DNA from 3 places in the Enterobacter adelaidei genome. Region 2 is predicted to be linked to each of the others. Evidence: predicted binding sites of a transcription regulator. Region 2 holds the regulator's gene; each other region holds the start of a gene.

Region 1 (5,341 bases), 1.5 Mb from region 2:
ATTGCTGTACTGCTGGTGGTGATCCTGATGTGCTGGATCGAGAAAAAATTGCGCGCTCTTTTGCCCGGATCAATTGAGCTTATCCTCAATCCACTTCTGACGACACTTATCACCGGCAGTGTGGCGATTGTTGCACTGCAACCCCTGGGCGGCTGGATCTCAGAAGCGATTGCCCATGGCGCGTCTTTGGCTATCGATCGCGGAGGCCTTTTGGTGGGGGCGGTGCTGTCTGGCACTTTCCTGCCATTAGTGCTGACCGGTCTGCATCAGGGTCTGGTACCGATCCATGTCGAGCTGGTGCAGACGCACGGTTACAACGCGCTTCTGCCTATCCTCTCTATGGCAGGCGTGGGACAGGTTGGTGCGGCCATCGCTGTGCTGATGAAAACCCGTAATATGCGCCTGAAAAAAGTGATTAAAGGCGCACTTCCTGTCGGTTTGCTTGGCATTGGTGAACCGCTGATTTTTGGCGTCACGCTGCCGCTGGGCAAACCGTTCCTCGCTGCCTGTCTGGGTGGTGCGGTAGGTGGAGCACTCATCAGCTACTGGAAAGTCGCCACTGTTATCACTTTTGGACTGTCCGGTTTACCGCTGGCGTTGACCATCGTGACCGGAAAAGTGATGCTCTATCTGTTAGGCTATTTAGTAGCGGTGATAGCCGGGTTCCTGTTTACCTGGCTGTTAGGATTCAACGATCCAGAGGAGTAAAGTTTGGCAAATCACGAGCGTCGCGTTGTCTTTTTCGACCTGGATGGAACGCTGCATCAGCAGGATATGTTTGGTACGTTTATGCGCTACCTGTTGCGGCGTCAGCCTCTGAATGCACTGCTCGTATTACCGCTCTTACCCGTGATTGGCATCGCGTTGCTGGTGAAAGGCCGGGCAGCGCGATGGCCGATGAGTCTGCTGCTGTGGGGATGCACGTTTGGCCACAGTGAATCGCGACTCAAACAGCTCGAACAGGATTTTGCACACTGGTTTCGCGGTCATGTCGCCGCGTTTCCTGTCGTTCAGGCGCGTCTCACCAGCTATCTCGATGCGAACGATGCCGATATCTGGCTGATTACCGGTTCACCGCAGACGCTGGTTGAGCAGGTCTATTTTGATACCCCATGGCTCCCCAGGGTGAATCTTATCGCCACACAGATTGCTCGCGGTTATGGCGGTTGGGTGCTCACCCTGCGTTGCCTGGGACATGAAAAAGTGGTGCAACTGGAGAAACGCATCGGTACACCGCTGCGTCTTTACAGCGGCTACAGTGACAGTAAACAGGACAATCCGCTGCTCTATTTTTGCCAGCATCGCTGGCGCGTCACGCCGTCAGGGGAACTTCAGCAACTCGAATAGTCTTCTCTCTGGAGGGTGTGTATAATGCCGCCCGCTTTTAGACCGGAGTATCAACCCTTGTCCAATCCTGAACACAATCATGAATACTGGATGCGCCACGCGCTCACGCTGGCTCAACGTGCCTGGGAAGAGGGCGAGGTCCCCGTGGGTGCCGTGCTGGTTTACAACAACCAGGTGATTGGAGAAGGCTGGAATCGCCCGATTGGCCGTCACGATCCCACTGCTCACGCCGAAATCATGGCGCTTCGACAAGGTGGGCTGGTGTTGCAAAACTATCGCCTGCTCGACACCACGCTGTACGTGACGCTTGAACCCTGCGTGATGTGTTCTGGTGCGATGGTACACAGCCGTATTGGCACGCTTGTCTTTGGCGCGCGGGATGAAAAAACCGGCGCTGCCGGCTCACTGATGGATGTTCTGGGACACCCGGGGATGAATCATCAGGTTAAGACTATCGGCGGGGTGCTTGCACCAGAGTGTTCGGGGCTACTAAGTGATTTCTTTCGAATGCGCCGGCAGCAGAAAAAGCAACAAAAGGCAGAATTGAAGTTGTCGAACGATTAAGTTCATCCGGTGCCACAACCGGGTAACTTTGAGCCAGTTGTTTTGCCTCTGCCGCTTCTTTCTCTTTCTCCAGCAGGTATCCTACCAGGCTTATCTGATATTTACGGATATTTTCCACATAGGCGTAAGCCTCATGTCCGCGTGCGTAGCCATATGTCAGCTTGTTGTACCAGGGTTTCTGGCTCAGCAGTGGCAACCGCTGTTTAACGTCTGACCAGCTGTCCGGGTTACCTTTCGTCTTCGCCGTCAGCGCTCGCGCATCAAGCATATGCGCATAACCCATGTTGTAGGCGGCCAGCGCGAACCAGATCCGCTCTTCTTCCGGCACTGTTTCCGGTACCTTGGCCATCATATCCTGCAGGTAGCGTGCACCACCGCTGATGCTCTGTTCGGCATCGGTACGGTCATTCACACCCAGGCTCAGGGCGGTATTTTTGGTTAGCATCATTAAACCGCGTACGCCCGTGGGCGACGTGGCCTGGGTATCCCAGTGAGATTCCTGATAGGAGATAGCCGCCAGCAGTTTCCAGTCAATTTCCTGGGCGTATTTTTCGAACAATGGCTGCAGATCCGGCAAGACACCGTCTATCGCGCGCAGGAAGCTGCGGGTGTCGACATAGTCAAAGTCGTCACCGTGACCGAGATACTTCTCCTCCAGACGCGCCAGGGTACCGTCTTCATTGATGGTATTGAAGAAATCGAGCATCGCCGCAGAGACGGTCTGATCGTCGTCGAGCTGGGTAAACCAGGTAACGGGTTGTTCATCTGTCACGTCCAGCGCTACGGCGATCTCAGGGTGAACGCGCTGGAAAAGACTGATCGCAACCGAATCAGCGATGGTATAGGGCAGTTTCTGATTTTTAACCTGTTCCAGCAGTTCCGTAGTGCCGAGTTTGGGATCGACTGTCCAGCTCAGGTCCGGGTATTTCTTCTCCTTGAGCTCACGCAGATCGTCAATCACCACATGGCCGGGGGCAATCGTCAGTTGTTGATCGTTAATGGTAGCAAGCGTGCGCGGGCGAACGCTTCCGACACGGTAGACCAGTTGCTGCGAAACGGAGTAGTAGGTCGGGCCTGGCTGATAGTTCTTGCTGCGCTCGCTGTTATACACCAGCCCGGCCGCGAGCATATCGGCATCGTCGTTATCGAGGTCATCAAACAACTGGTTGATATTCTGGCGGACGGTAATTTTAAGCTTTACGCCAAGATAATCGGCGAACTGTTGGGCCAGTTCGTAATCCAGACCAATAACTTTGCCGTTGATGTCGCTGTAGATCAGCGGAGAGTTTAGGGTACTGACGCGCAATTCCCCCCGCTCCTTTATGGCGGCGATACGGTTTTCGGCTTTGCCGAACCAGGGGATAGAAGGCCAGAGGGCCACTGCCAGCAGCAACGTCACAATGCCGATGAGCAGATAATTAATCTTTAATTTTTTCAATTAGTTAATTCTCTGCGACGCCGGTTGCCTCAGTCTGCTGTAGCCATGTTAATAATAAGGTTTGCCATTGAATGAGCGGCATTTTGCGTAAACTTGCGCCACTTGGCAACCCATTAGAGAGACAGGTCACATCTATTGTAAAACATCTGCGTAGATTTTATTTCGACGCAAACGGTTTCGTCGGCGCTCAGGATTCTCTATAATGACGCCCGTTTTCCCCCCTTGCGCACACTGTAAGCGCCCCGGCGCTTCGAAGACGAGAGACTTATGATGGAAATTCTGCGTGGTTCGCCTGCACTGTCTGCCTTCCGTATTAACAAACTGCTGGCACGTTTTCAGGCGGCCGACCTTCCGGTAAGCAATATTTACGCTGAGTATGTCCATTTTGCTGACCTGAATGCCCCCCTGAATGCAGAGGAGCGCGTACAGCTGGAACGCCTGCTCAAGTATGGCCCAAGTCTGAGCAGCCATACGCCAACCGGCAAACTGATCCTTGCGACACCGCGTCCGGGCACCATCTCCCCCTGGTCTTCCAAAGCCACCGACATCGCCCACAACTGTGGCCTGAGCCAGATTAACCGTCTGGAACGCGGCGTGGCGTACTATGTGGAAGCTTCCACTCTGAGCGAAGAACAGTGGCAGGCGGTTGCAGCTGAGCTTCATGACCGCATGATGGAGAGTGTTTTTGCCTCTCTCGATGACGCGCAGAAGCTATTCTCCCACCATCAGCCTGCGCCGGTACAGAGCGTGGATTTGCTGGGGCAGGGGCGCCAGGCACTGATTGACGCGAACCTGCGTCTTGGCCTGGCACTGGCAGAAGACGAAATTGATTATCTGCAGGATGCGTTTGTTAAGCTGAACCGCAATCCGAATGACATCGAACTCTATATGTTCGCGCAGGCCAACTCTGAACACTGTCGTCACAAGATTTTCAACGCTGACTGGGTTATCGACGGTGAACAGCAGCCGAAGTCGCTGTTCAAAATGATTAAAAACACCATGGAAAAAACCCCTGACCACGTGCTGTCTGCCTACAAAGACAACGCTGCGGTAATGGAAGGTTCCGAGGTGGGCCGCTTCTTCGCCGATCGCGAAGCAGGGCGCTATGACTTCCATCAGGAGCCCGCGCATATCCTGATGAAGGTCGAAACCCATAACCACCCGACGGCGATCTCCCCGTGGCCGGGTGCGGCGACCGGTTCCGGCGGTGAAATCCGTGATGAAGGCGCAACGGGCCGCGGTGCAAAACCAAAAGCCGGTCTGGTCGGTTTCTCCGTTTCCAACCTGCGCATCCCGGGTTTTGAACAGCCGTGGGAAGAAGATTTCGGTAAGCCAGAGCGCATTGTAACCGCGCTGGATATCATGACTGAAGGCCCGCTGGGCGGCGCGGCGTTTAACAACGAATTTGGTCGTCCGGCGCTGAACGGTTACTTCCGTACCTATGAAGAGAAAGTGGACAGCCACAACGGCGAAGAGCTGCGCGGCTACCACAAACCGATCATGCTGGCGGGCGGGATCGGCAACATTCGCGCCGATCACGTGCAGAAAGGCGAGATCGTCGTGGGTGCGAAACTGATCGTCCTCGGTGGCCCGGCAATGAACATCGGCCTGGGCGGCGGGGCGGCTTCTTCTATGACCTCTGGTCAGTCTGATGCGGATCTCGACTTTGCTTCCGTGCAGCGCGACAACCCGGAAATGGAGCGTCGTTGCCAGGAAGTGATCGACCGCTGCTGGCAGCTGGGCGAAGCTAACCCAATTCTGTTTATTCACGATGTGGGTGCGGGCGGTTTGTCTAACGCCATGCCGGAGTTGGTGAGCGACGGCGGTCGCGGTGGCCGTTTCAACCTGCGCGACATCCTGAGCGATGAGCCGGGTATGAGCCCGCTGGAAATCTGGTGTAACGAATCTCAGGAACGTTATGTTCTGGCCGTTGCAGCGGATCAATTACCGCTGTTTGACGAGCTGTGCCGCCGCGAGCGTGCGCCGTATGCC
Region 2 (5,341 bases):
GCGGCGAAAGCCGGCAGGTACATATCAGTGGCCAAAAAGCCCAGCACGCTTAAGCCGCCGAGCCAGACTAAAAAACCTTTCCTGGGTTGCATTGTTTTATTCTCCTGAGGAGGCAGGTATACATTGGCGCTGAGTGTAGGGAGTGCAAAGCCGCTTGTGAAACGCTAATATTTGGCGTGTGCATTCAAATTTTTTGCAGGCAGAAAATGTGGTCAGATTATTCTCTTGAAGTGGTCGATGCTGTCGCGCGTAACGGCAGTTTCAGTGGAGCGGCGCAGGAGTTACACCGCGTGCCTTCAGCTATCAGCTATACAGTACGTCAGCTGGAGGAGTGGCTGGCGGTTCCGCTGTTTGAACGGCGACATCGTGATGTGGAATTAACGCCCGCCGGCGCGTGGTTTTTGAAAGAAGGACGTTCTGTCATCAAAAAAATGCAGATCACCCGCGAACAGTGTCAGCAGATCGCTAACGGCTGGCGGGGGCATCTTTCCATCGCGGTGGATAATATCGTCAAACCCGAGCGTACCCGGCAAATGATTGTCGACTTCTATCGTCATTTTTCTGACGTCGAATTGCGGGTGTCGCAGGAAGTGTTTAACGGCGTCTGGGATGCGCTGGCGGACGGCAGGGCAGAGATGGCGATCGGGGCCACGCAGGCGATTCCGGTTGGGGGACGTTATGCGTTTCGCGATATGGGGATGCTGAGCTGGAAATGCGTGGTGGCAAGCGATCATCCGCTGGCGGCTCTGGAAGGCCCCTTGAGCGACGATACGCTACGCAACTGGCCGTCTCTGGTACTGGAGGATACGTCCCGTTCATTACCCAAGCGTATCACCTGGCTTCTGGACAACCAGCGGCGGGTGGTTGCACCCGACTGGGAATCGTCGGCGACGTGCCTCAGTGCTGGCTTGTGCGTTGCGATGGTGCCCGTTCATTTTGCGCGGCCGCGAATTGACACCGGAGAGTGGGTTGAACTGACACTGGAGAACCCGTTCCCGGATGCGGCCTGCTGCCTCACCTGGCAACAAAATGATGTCTCGCCAGCGATGGCCTGGCTGCTGGATTATCTGGGAGACAGCGAAACGCTAAACCGGGAATGGTTACGGGAGCCAGCTTAACTGGCCCCGTGAAGAGATTACCGGCGGTAGTCGCGGAACGGACCATCCGCAACGGAGCGGCGTTCAATAAGACGCGGGTGAACTTCAATGGACTGCGACTCTTCACGTTTGTTGACGATCCTGTCCATCAGCATATTGAAGGCGGTTTCACCCAGTGAGTCTTTCGGCTGGTGAATGGTCGTTAAGGCCGGCGTAAAGAAGCGCGCGTTACGCACGTTGTCATACCCGATCACAGAAATATCCTGCGGTACACGCAGACCCAGCTCATCGGCAGCACAGAGGGCACCCATTGCCATGATGTCGCCCCCGCAGAAAACGGCGGTCGGACGATGCTGCTGGGAGACGATCTGCTGCATCGCGCGGTAGCCCGACTCCGGTTCGAAGTCGCCCTGCACGATCCAGTTTTCCGGCACGGTGATCAGCGCTTCTTCCATCGCTTTCATAAACCCAGCCAGACGACCTGCACCGGTATTGCGCTCCAGTGGACCCGGGATCACGCCGATCTCGCGGTGACCGCGTTCTATCAGATAACGACCCGCCATATAACCGCCTTCAAAGGCGTTATCGATAACGGAATCGGTGAAGTCCGCGCGGGCTTCACCCCAGTCCATCACCACCATTGGGATATGGCGATACTCTTCCAGCATCGACAACACAGATTCCGGGTACTCGGAACACATCACCAGCAGGCCATCCACGCGCTTTTGCGCCATCATCGACAGGTAGGCGCGCTGTTTTTCAATGCTGTTCCACGCGTTGCCCAGAATCAGGGTATAGCCTTTTTGAAAACAGTTTTTCTCAACCGCTTCAATGATCTCGGCAAAATAGGCCGCTTCACTGCTGGTCGCCAGCAAACCAATAGACTTGGTGTGATTAACCTTGAGGCTACGCGCAACCGCACTTGGCGAATAGTGCAGCTCTTTGATCGCTGCCCAGACGGCGTTGCGCGTCTCTTCCGCCACAAAGCGGGTTTTGTTAATTACATGTGATACGGTTGTAGTGGAAACGTTTGCGCGTTTTGCTACATCTTTAATTGTTGCCATTAAATGTCACTCCAGACCATATCCTAAACTCCTGAAAAACTTGAAGGTAAACGTTTGCCTTCTCTCACCCTTATCACGCAATTTTGAATTGCGACACGCCGGGAAAACGACACAGGACGTCAGGAGGGGGTCAATGGCCGGTACGCTAATAAATTTAGCGTGGAATTTTGTCCTATCTTGATGAAAAGGGGAAGAGGTAAAGTGGTTATCCGTTTAAATCCAGGAAGATTTTTGACGTAAATTGTGCAAAAATGAGCAAGCTCACTTTTCGTGGGGGGATTCAAAGGAGAAAAATTGATGAGTTCCGATCTGAAGTTTTCGCTGTTCACCACCGTTATTGTGCTGGCTTTGATTGTCGCAGCGGGTCTGACGGCCGCACTGCACTGATTTACGTGGAGGGAGAGCTTTCTCCCTCCCGATTCCCCGGATTGTTACTTCTCTGGCAAAAATCTTTTGCCGTTTTGTTAACTTCTCATTTTTTGTGATTGATGTCATGCTTTCCGCTTCTTTGTTCTGTGTCACCTCATGACACGGCATCCGGAGTTGACGTATGAAAATCAATTTTCCCCTGCTGGCCCTGGCGATTGGCGCTTTTGGGATTGGCACCACTGAATTCTCCCCGATGGGTTTACTGCCTGTTATTGCCAGAGGCGTGGATGTCTCGATCCCTGCCGCAGGGATGTTAATCAGCGCCTACGCTATCGGCGTGATGGTCGGGGCGCCGCTGATGACGCTTCTGCTTTCGCATCGCGCGCGCCGCAATGCGCTGATTTTCCTGATGGCGATTTTCACACTGGGCAACGTGCTTTCCGCCATTTCGCCGGACTACACCACATTGATGCTGTCACGCATTCTGACCAGCCTTAACCACGGCGCGTTCTTTGGGCTGGGGTCGGTTGTTGCCGCAAGCGTGGTGCCAAAACACAAGCAGGCGAGTGCCGTGGCAACCATGTTTATGGGACTAACGATTGCCAACATCGGCGGGGTGCCTGCGGCAACCTGGCTGGGTGAAGCGATCGGCTGGCGTATGTCTTTCCTGGCGACGGCCGGTCTCGGTGTGATCGCGATGGTGGCACTGTTCTTCTCCCTGCCGAAAGGCAGCGCGGGGGAACGTCCTGACGTGCGCAAAGAGTTGTCTGTGCTGGTACGCCCGCAGGTGCTCTCGGCATTGCTGACGACCGTGTTGGGGGCAGGGGCGATGTTTACCCTCTATACCTACATTTCTCCCGTGCTTCACGACATCACTCACGCGACACCGATCTTTATCACTGCGATGCTGGTGTTGATTGGCGTGGGCTTCTCGATTGGTAACTATCTGGGTGGGAAATTTGCCGACCGTTCCGTGAGCGGGACGTTGAAGGGCTTCTTAACCCTGCTGATTGTCATCATGATTGCTATTCCGTGGCTGGCACGTAATGAGTTCGGAGCAGCCATTGCGATGGTCGTCTGGGGAGCTGCCACCTTTGCTGTGGTTCCACCGCTGCAAATGCGCGTGATGCGGGTCGCCCATGAGGCGCCGGGTCTTTCGTCTTCAGTGAATATTGGCGCGTTCAATCTCGGTAATGCGCTCGGTGCAGCCGCCGGTGGCGCGGTTATTTCCGGGGGGCTGGGATACAGTTTTGTACCGGTGATGGGGGCGATTATTGCCGCGCTTGGTCTGCTGTTGGTGATGATGTCCGGTCGTAAGCAGCCAGAAACAGCCTGCGCTGCTGAATAAGCAAAAAAACGCAGAAGGGCGAACCCTTCTGCGTGTCTCTTATGCGGCGAAGTTCTTCGCCACAAACTCCCAGTTAACCAGTGCCCAGAAGTGCTCCAGGTAGTTCGGGCGCGCGTTACGGTAATCAATGTAGTAAGCGTGTTCCCAAACGTCCACGGTCATCAGCGGCTTAGCGCTGGTGGTCAGTGGGGTACCCGCGTTAGAGGTGGAAACGATAGCCAGTTTGCCATCGGCTTCTTTTACCAGCCACGTCCAGCCAGAACCGAAGTTCTTGATAGCTGCATCGGTAAATTTCGCTTTGAAATCCGCGAAGCTGCCAAAGGCGGCATTGATGGCGGTAGCCAGTTCACCGGCAGGTTCGCCACCGGCGTTTGGCGCCAGGCAGTGCCAGTAGAAGGTATGGTTCCACACCTGAGCTGCGTTGTTGAATACGCCCCCCTCAGAGCTGCGGACGATCTCTTCCAGCGTTTTGCCTTCGAAATCGGTGCCCTTGATCAGGTTGTTCAGGTTGGTGACGTACGTCTGGTGATGCTTGCCGTAGTGATATTCCAGGGTTTCCGCAGAAATGTGCGGTGCCAGGGCGTCTTTTGCATACGGTAGTGCAGGTAATTCGAACGACATTGCTTCTCTCCTTATTGTATTTTGTGTTGCCAATAACCACACAGACAACGAGGAGAGGATAGCAAATTGAAAGGGTATGCAAAAGAGGAACTTACCCTGCCGCGACGCGGCAGGGCAGGGATTAGCGAATGGTTTTAGGTGTCATGACGCGACGCGCGCCGACGTAGTGGCGAACCCAGTAGTCTTCACTCAGCGAGGTGATCTGAATATCCTGACCGCTGCGTGGTGACTGAATGAATTTTCCGTTACCGACATAGACACCGACGTGGTCAGCCGTGCCGCGACCCTGTGTACGGAAGAAGACCAGATCGCCGTTTTCCAGCTCACCACGGTCAACCGGAGAAGCATCGCGCAGGTGGTACATTTCATTGGCAGTACGTGGAATGCGGAACTTCACCAGATCTTTATAGGCGTAATAGACGAGACCACTGCAGTCAAAACCGGTACGCGGTGAACTGCCACCCCAGTGATAAGGTTTGCCAATTTGCCCCATCAGTTTGTTCATCGCGGTTTTTTGCGCTTTCTGTACCCGCACTTTATGCACTTCCGCTATTTTCGTGACCTTCGTGCATTTCGCCTTGTGGCCTTTACGCGTGATGCATTTTTCAGTCACGAGGTTGGCGGCAGTCTGCGAGGCTTTACTTTTGGATGTGTGAGCAGTGCGGGAAGATTTTGTTTTTGTCTTGCTGGAAGCGGTTTGTTTAGTCTGAGCAGTTGTTTTTTTCTTGTCGTTCTTACTGGTGGTTTTTTTCTTACGTTCTGTGGCTTTCACCAGATGGTTCTTTTGCACAGCAGAATGCCGCGCCTGCTGAGAGGCGTTTGCCACTGGCGTGAAAGTGAGT
Region 3 (5,341 bases), 880 kb from region 2:
GAACATCAGATCCGAGCCGCCGCCGTGAATGTCGAAGTGCTTGCCCAGCTGTTTGCAGTTCATCGCCGAACATTCAATGTGCCAGCCAGGACGCCCTTCGCCCCACGGAGATGGCCAGCTCGGTTCACCCTCTTTGGACATCTTCCACAGCACGAAGTCCATCGGGTTGCGCTTCACGTCAACGACGTCAACGCGGGCACCGGCCTGAAGCTGATCCAGATCCTGACGGGAGAGCGCGCCGTAGGTTGGGTCCGTCGGCACGGAGAACATCACGTCGCCGTTATCCGCAACGTAGGCATGACCGCGTGCGATCAGCTTTTCGGTGATTTCAATAATTTCGTGAATATGGTGGGTCGCACGTGGCTCACTGTCCGGGCGCTGAATATTTAATGCATCAAAGTCTTTGTGCATTTCAACGATCATGCGATCCACCAGCGCCACAAAGCTCTCGCCATTTTCATTAGCGCGTTTAATGATTTTGTCGTCAATGTCGGTGATGTTGCGCACGTACTTCAGGTTGTACCCCAGAAAACGCAGGTAGCGCGAAACAACATCGAAGGCGACAAAGGTACGGCCATGGCCAATATGACAGAGATCGTAAACCGTAATACCACACACGTACATGCCGACTTCCCCGGCATGGATAGGTTTAAATTCCTCTTTTTGGCGCGTCATTGTATTAAAGATTTTTAACATCGAAGATTCCATGTAAACACGTGTGTGGGTTGTTTGTTCCCTATAATACCCATAATTCGGAATAGGATCAGCACACAATGCAAGGTGATCGCGTCCTGTGGTTATGCTATAACAAGCCCCTATATGTGACCCGAACACGGGTTGACGCACCACAATAACGGAACAGGATGCAAAAATGGTTACTTTCCACACTAATCATGGCGATATCGTAATCAAAACCTTTGATGACAAAGCGCCTGAAACAGTTAAAAACTTCCTGGACTACTGCCGCGAAGGTTTCTACAACAACACCATTTTCCACCGCGTGATCAACGGCTTTATGATCCAGGGCGGCGGTTTTGAACCTGGCATGCACCAGAAAGAGACCAAAGAAGCGATCAAAAACGAAGCGAACAACGGTCTGAAAAACACCCGTGGCACGCTGGCGATGGCCCGTACTCAGGCGCCTCACTCTGCGACTGCCCAGTTCTTCATCAACGTGGCCGACAACGACTTCCTGAACTTCTCTGGCGAAAGCCTGCAGGGTTGGGGCTACTGCGTATTCGCAGAAGTGGTTGAAGGTATGGACGTGGTTGATAAGATCAAAGCCGTCTCTACTGGCCGCAGCGGCATGCACCAGGACGTTCCTAAAGAAGACGTAGTGATTACCAGCGTGACCGTCAGCGAGTAATTGGTGGCGACACTCTTTATTGCGGATTTGCATCTGCAAACAGAAGAACCGGCGATCACCGCCGGTTTTCTGCGTTTTTTACGCGGTGAAGCAAAAAGCGCCGACGCGCTGTACATTCTGGGCGACCTGTTCGAAGCCTGGATTGGCGACGACGACCCTAACCCGCTGCACCGGGAAATGGCTGCTGCCATTAAAGCGCTGGTGGATTCCGGCGTTCCCTGCTACTTCATCCATGGCAACCGTGATTTCCTGCTCGGCAAGCGCTACGCCCGCGAAAGCGGCATGAAGCTGCTGCCGGAAGAGCAGGTGCTCGACCTCTATGGCCGCAGGGTCCTGATCATGCACGGCGACACGCTCTGCACCGACGATACCGGTTATCAGGCCTTCCGCGCCAAAGTCCACACCCCGTGGATCCAAAAAGTGTTCCTGGCCCTGCCGCTGTTTATCCGCAACCGTATCGCTGCCAGAATGCGCGCGGGCAGTAAAGCCGCCAACAGCAGCAAATCCATGACCATCATGGACGTGAACCCGCAGGCGGTCGTGAACGTGATGGAAAAGCATCGCGTCCAGTGGCTGATCCACGGTCATACCCATCGCCCTGATGTCCACACGGTGGTCGCCAACGGCGAACCTGCCCACCGCGTCGTACTGGGTGCCTGGCACAGTGAAGGCTCCATGGTCAAAGTAACACCAGAGAGTGTAGAGCTGATCGCTTTTCCGTTTTAACCCCTCAAATATCATTCTATTTTTTTGAATAACATTGGCAAATTGTTCCGATTTTAATCAGCCCATGGTTAGCCTAATATTTATCACATCAGGGCAACACGCCCTATCCCAGATAAATTACTTCAGGAATACGACCATGAAATCTATCAAAACTTTCGTTGCAGTTGCCGCTCTTTCTATGATCTCTTTTGGTTCTTTCGCTCAGAGCGTCAGCGCGAGTGCTTCTACCCTCGACCGCGCAGAAGCGAAAATCGCCGCTCAGGCTGCTGAACAAGGTGCGTCTTACAAAATCACCAGCGCACAGGTTAACAACCGCGTATACATGACCGCAGAACTGACCAAATAAAGACACCTGATTGATGAAAACAGACCGCCAGATAGCGGTCTGTTTTGTTATGTCCTGGCGGTCACAACGGCTCAAGTTTTAACCGCGCAACCGTTTTCCTTCCCCGTATTACATGCTATTCTCTGTGCCCTCGAAAGCAGTGTGTTTCGCACCACAGGAGTTTTAAGACGCATGTCTTCCCGCAATAATCCGGCGCGTGTCGCCATCGTGATGGGGTCCAAAAGCGACTGGGCTACCATGCAGTTCGCCGCCGAAATCTTTGAAATCCTGAATGTTCCGCACCACGTTGAAGTGGTTTCCGCACACCGTACACCGGACAAACTGTTCAGCTTCGCCGAAGGCGCTGAAGAGAACGGTTATGAGGTGATCATTGCCGGTGCGGGCGGCGCAGCACATCTGCCAGGCATGATTGCCGCCAAAACGCTGGTCCCCGTTCTGGGCGTACCGGTACAAAGCGCTGCGTTGAGCGGTGTCGATAGCCTCTATTCCATCGTGCAGATGCCGCGGGGTATTCCGGTCGGCACGCTGGCGATTGGTAAAGCGGGTGCTGCAAATGCTGCCCTGCTGGCTGCACAGATCCTGGCGACGCATGATAAAGACTTACATCAGCGTCTGGCTGACTGGCGTAAAGCACAGACCGACGAGGTGCTGGACAATCCGGATCCACGGGGTGCGGCATGAAGCAGGTTTGCGTCCTCGGTAACGGTCAGTTGGGCCGTATGCTGCGCCAGGCGGGTGAACCGCTGGGTATTTCCGTCTGGCCCGTCGGGCTGGATGCTGAACCTGAAGCGGTACCGTTCCACCAGAGCGTGATCACCGCCGAGATCGAACGCTGGCCGGAAACGGCGCTGACTCGCGAACTGGCGCGTCATAACGCCTTTGTTAACCGCGATGTTTTCCCGATTATTGCCGACCGCCTGACGCAAAAGCAGCTGTTCGACAAGCTCGGTCTGCCGACCGCACCGTGGCAGCTCCTGTCGGATAAAAGCGAGTGGAATGATGTTTTCGCGATGCTGGGCGAACTGGCCATCGTGAAGCGCCGCGTGGGCGGTTACGATGGCCGCGGTCAGTGGCGCCTGCGTGCATATGAAACGGCAGAACTGCCGGATGATTGCTACGGCGAGTGTATCGTTGAGCAAGGTATCAACTTTAGCGGCGAAGTGTCGCTGGTCGGCGCGCGCGGGCACGATGGACACACTGTGTTTTATCCGCTGACGCATAACCTGCATCAGGACGGCATTCTGCGCACCAGCGTGGCGTTTCCGCAGGCCAGTGCGGAACAACAGGCACAGGCGGAAGACATGCTATCTGCCATCATGCACGAACTGGGCTACGTCGGCGTAATGGCGATGGAGTGCTTTATCACCCCGTCCGGTCTGCTGATCAACGAGCTTGCGCCGCGCGTTCACAACAGCGGCCACTGGACGCAAAATGGCGCGTCCATCAGCCAGTTCGAACTGCACCTGCGCGCCATCACTGAGCTGCCTCTGCCGCAGCCGGTGGTGAATAGCCCGTCGGTGATGATCAACCTGATCGGCACCGATCTGAACTACGACTGGCTGAAGCTGCCGCTGGTACACCTGCACTGGTATGACAAAGAGGTTCGCCCGGGTCGTAAGGTCGGTCACCTGAACCTGAACGACACCGACACGGGCCGTCTGAGCGCCACCCTCGAAGCCATCATCCCTCTTCTGCCGCCGGAATACGCGAGCGGTATCGTCTGGGCACAGTCTAAGATCAAGTAACACACCTGCGCCGGGGAGTTGACCTTCCCCTTCCCCGGCGTACAATTCCCGCCCATTGCTGCTGAGTTTTCTTCTGGAATAACCATGAACGATGGAACGGACTATCGCGCGATCCTCGCGTCCGATACCCCTTTAATCGACGTTCGCGCGCCGATTGAATTTGCCCAGGGTGCGATGCCCGCCGCCATTAACCTGCCGTTGATGAATGACGACGAACGCGCCGCCGTCGGCACCTGCTATAAACGCCAGGGCCCCGAGGCCGCGCTGGCGCTCGGCCATAGTTTGGTGAACGGCGCCACGCGTGAGGCACGGATCAACGCCTGGCGGGAGGCCAGCCTTGCCCATCCTGAGGGCTATCTCTGCTGCGCACGCGGCGGCCAGCGTTCGCACATCTCACAGGCATGGCTGAAAGAGGCGGGTGTCGACTACCCGCTGATCCGCTGCGGCTATAAAGCCTTGCGTCAGACGGCGATTCAGGTCACAACCGAGCAGTCACAAAAACCGATGGTACTTATCGGTGGCTGTACCGGCAGCGGTAAAACCCTGCTGGTTAAGCAACATGTCCAGGGCATTGATCTGGAAGGGCTGGCGCGCCATCGCGGTTCATCGTTTGGCCGCACGCTCACGCCGCAGCTTTCCCAGGCCAGCTTTGAAAATCACCTTGCGGTTGAGCTATTAAAAAAAGACGCTGCACGCTGGGTGCTGGAAGATGAAGGTCGGATGATTGGTTCCAACCACCTGCCGGAGTGCCTGCGCGACCGTATGGTTGAAGCCCCTATCGTTGTCGTCGACGACCCATTTGATATCCGTCTTGAGCGCCTGCGAGAAGAGTATTTCGACCATATGTGGGCAGATTTTTCTGCGGCTTACGGTGATGAAGCAGGCTGGAAAGAGTACAGCGAGTATCTGCACCACGGCCTGTTCGCCATTCGCCGCCGTCTGGGGCTGCAGCGGTATGCAGAATTCACCGCGCTGTTAGATTCCGCACTGCTGGAACAACAACGCTCTGGCAGCACTGACGCGCACTTCCGCTGGCTTGCCCCGTTGCTGAATGATTATTACGACCCGATGTACAGCTATCAGCTTGGAAAGAAAGCGGAAAAGATTGTCTATCGCGGAACGTTCGAAGAAATTGCTGAGTGGCTTGATCGCTGAAAA

Evidence for each region. The regulator PurR, encoded in region 2, represses purine synthesis genes. The targets are predictions, from matches to a motif close to CANGCAAACGTTTGCNTG.
Region 1: the regulator PurR is predicted to act here: its motif matches at 3,514-3,531, upstream of purL (phosphoribosylformylglycinamidine synthase).
Region 3: the regulator PurR is predicted to act here: its motif matches at 2,522-2,539, upstream of purE (5-(carboxyamino)imidazole ribonucleotide mutase).

Annotation. Positions count from the first base shown of each region.
Region 1 covers NZ_CP154353.1:3,474,985-3,480,325, reverse strand. Annotated here, with positions in the region: gene AAHF05_RS16905 (PTS transporter subunit EIIC) at 1-708, shown strand, start outside; gene yfhb (phosphatidylglycerophosphatase C) at 712-1,347, shown strand; gene tadA (tRNA adenosine(34) deaminase TadA) at 1,372-1,911, shown strand; gene mltF (membrane-bound lytic murein transglycosylase MltF) at 1,799-3,349, opposite strand; gene purL (phosphoribosylformylglycinamidine synthase) at 3,617-5,341, shown strand, end outside.
Region 2 covers NZ_CP154353.1:1,949,183-1,954,523, forward strand. Annotated here, with positions in the region: gene punC (purine nucleoside transporter PunC) at 1-92, opposite strand, end outside; gene punR (DNA-binding transcriptional activator PunR) at 207-1,118, shown strand; gene purR (HTH-type transcriptional repressor PurR) at 1,136-2,161, opposite strand; gene AAHF05_RS09575 (YnhF family membrane protein) at 2,459-2,548, shown strand; gene AAHF05_RS09580 (MFS transporter) at 2,712-3,878, shown strand; gene sodB (superoxide dismutase [Fe]) at 3,918-4,499, opposite strand; gene AAHF05_RS09590 (C40 family peptidase) at 4,621-5,341, opposite strand, start outside.
Region 3 covers NZ_CP154353.1:1,067,695-1,073,035, reverse strand. Annotated here, with positions in the region: gene cysS (cysteine--tRNA ligase) at 1-696, opposite strand, end outside; gene ppiB (peptidylprolyl isomerase B) at 872-1,366, shown strand; gene lpxH (UDP-2,3-diacylglucosamine diphosphatase) at 1,370-2,092, shown strand; gene AAHF05_RS05205 (YdgH/BhsA/McbA-like domain containing protein) at 2,229-2,438, shown strand; gene purE (5-(carboxyamino)imidazole ribonucleotide mutase) at 2,610-3,119, shown strand; gene purK (5-(carboxyamino)imidazole ribonucleotide synthase) at 3,116-4,183, shown strand; gene mnmH (tRNA 2-selenouridine(34) synthase MnmH) at 4,268-5,338, shown strand.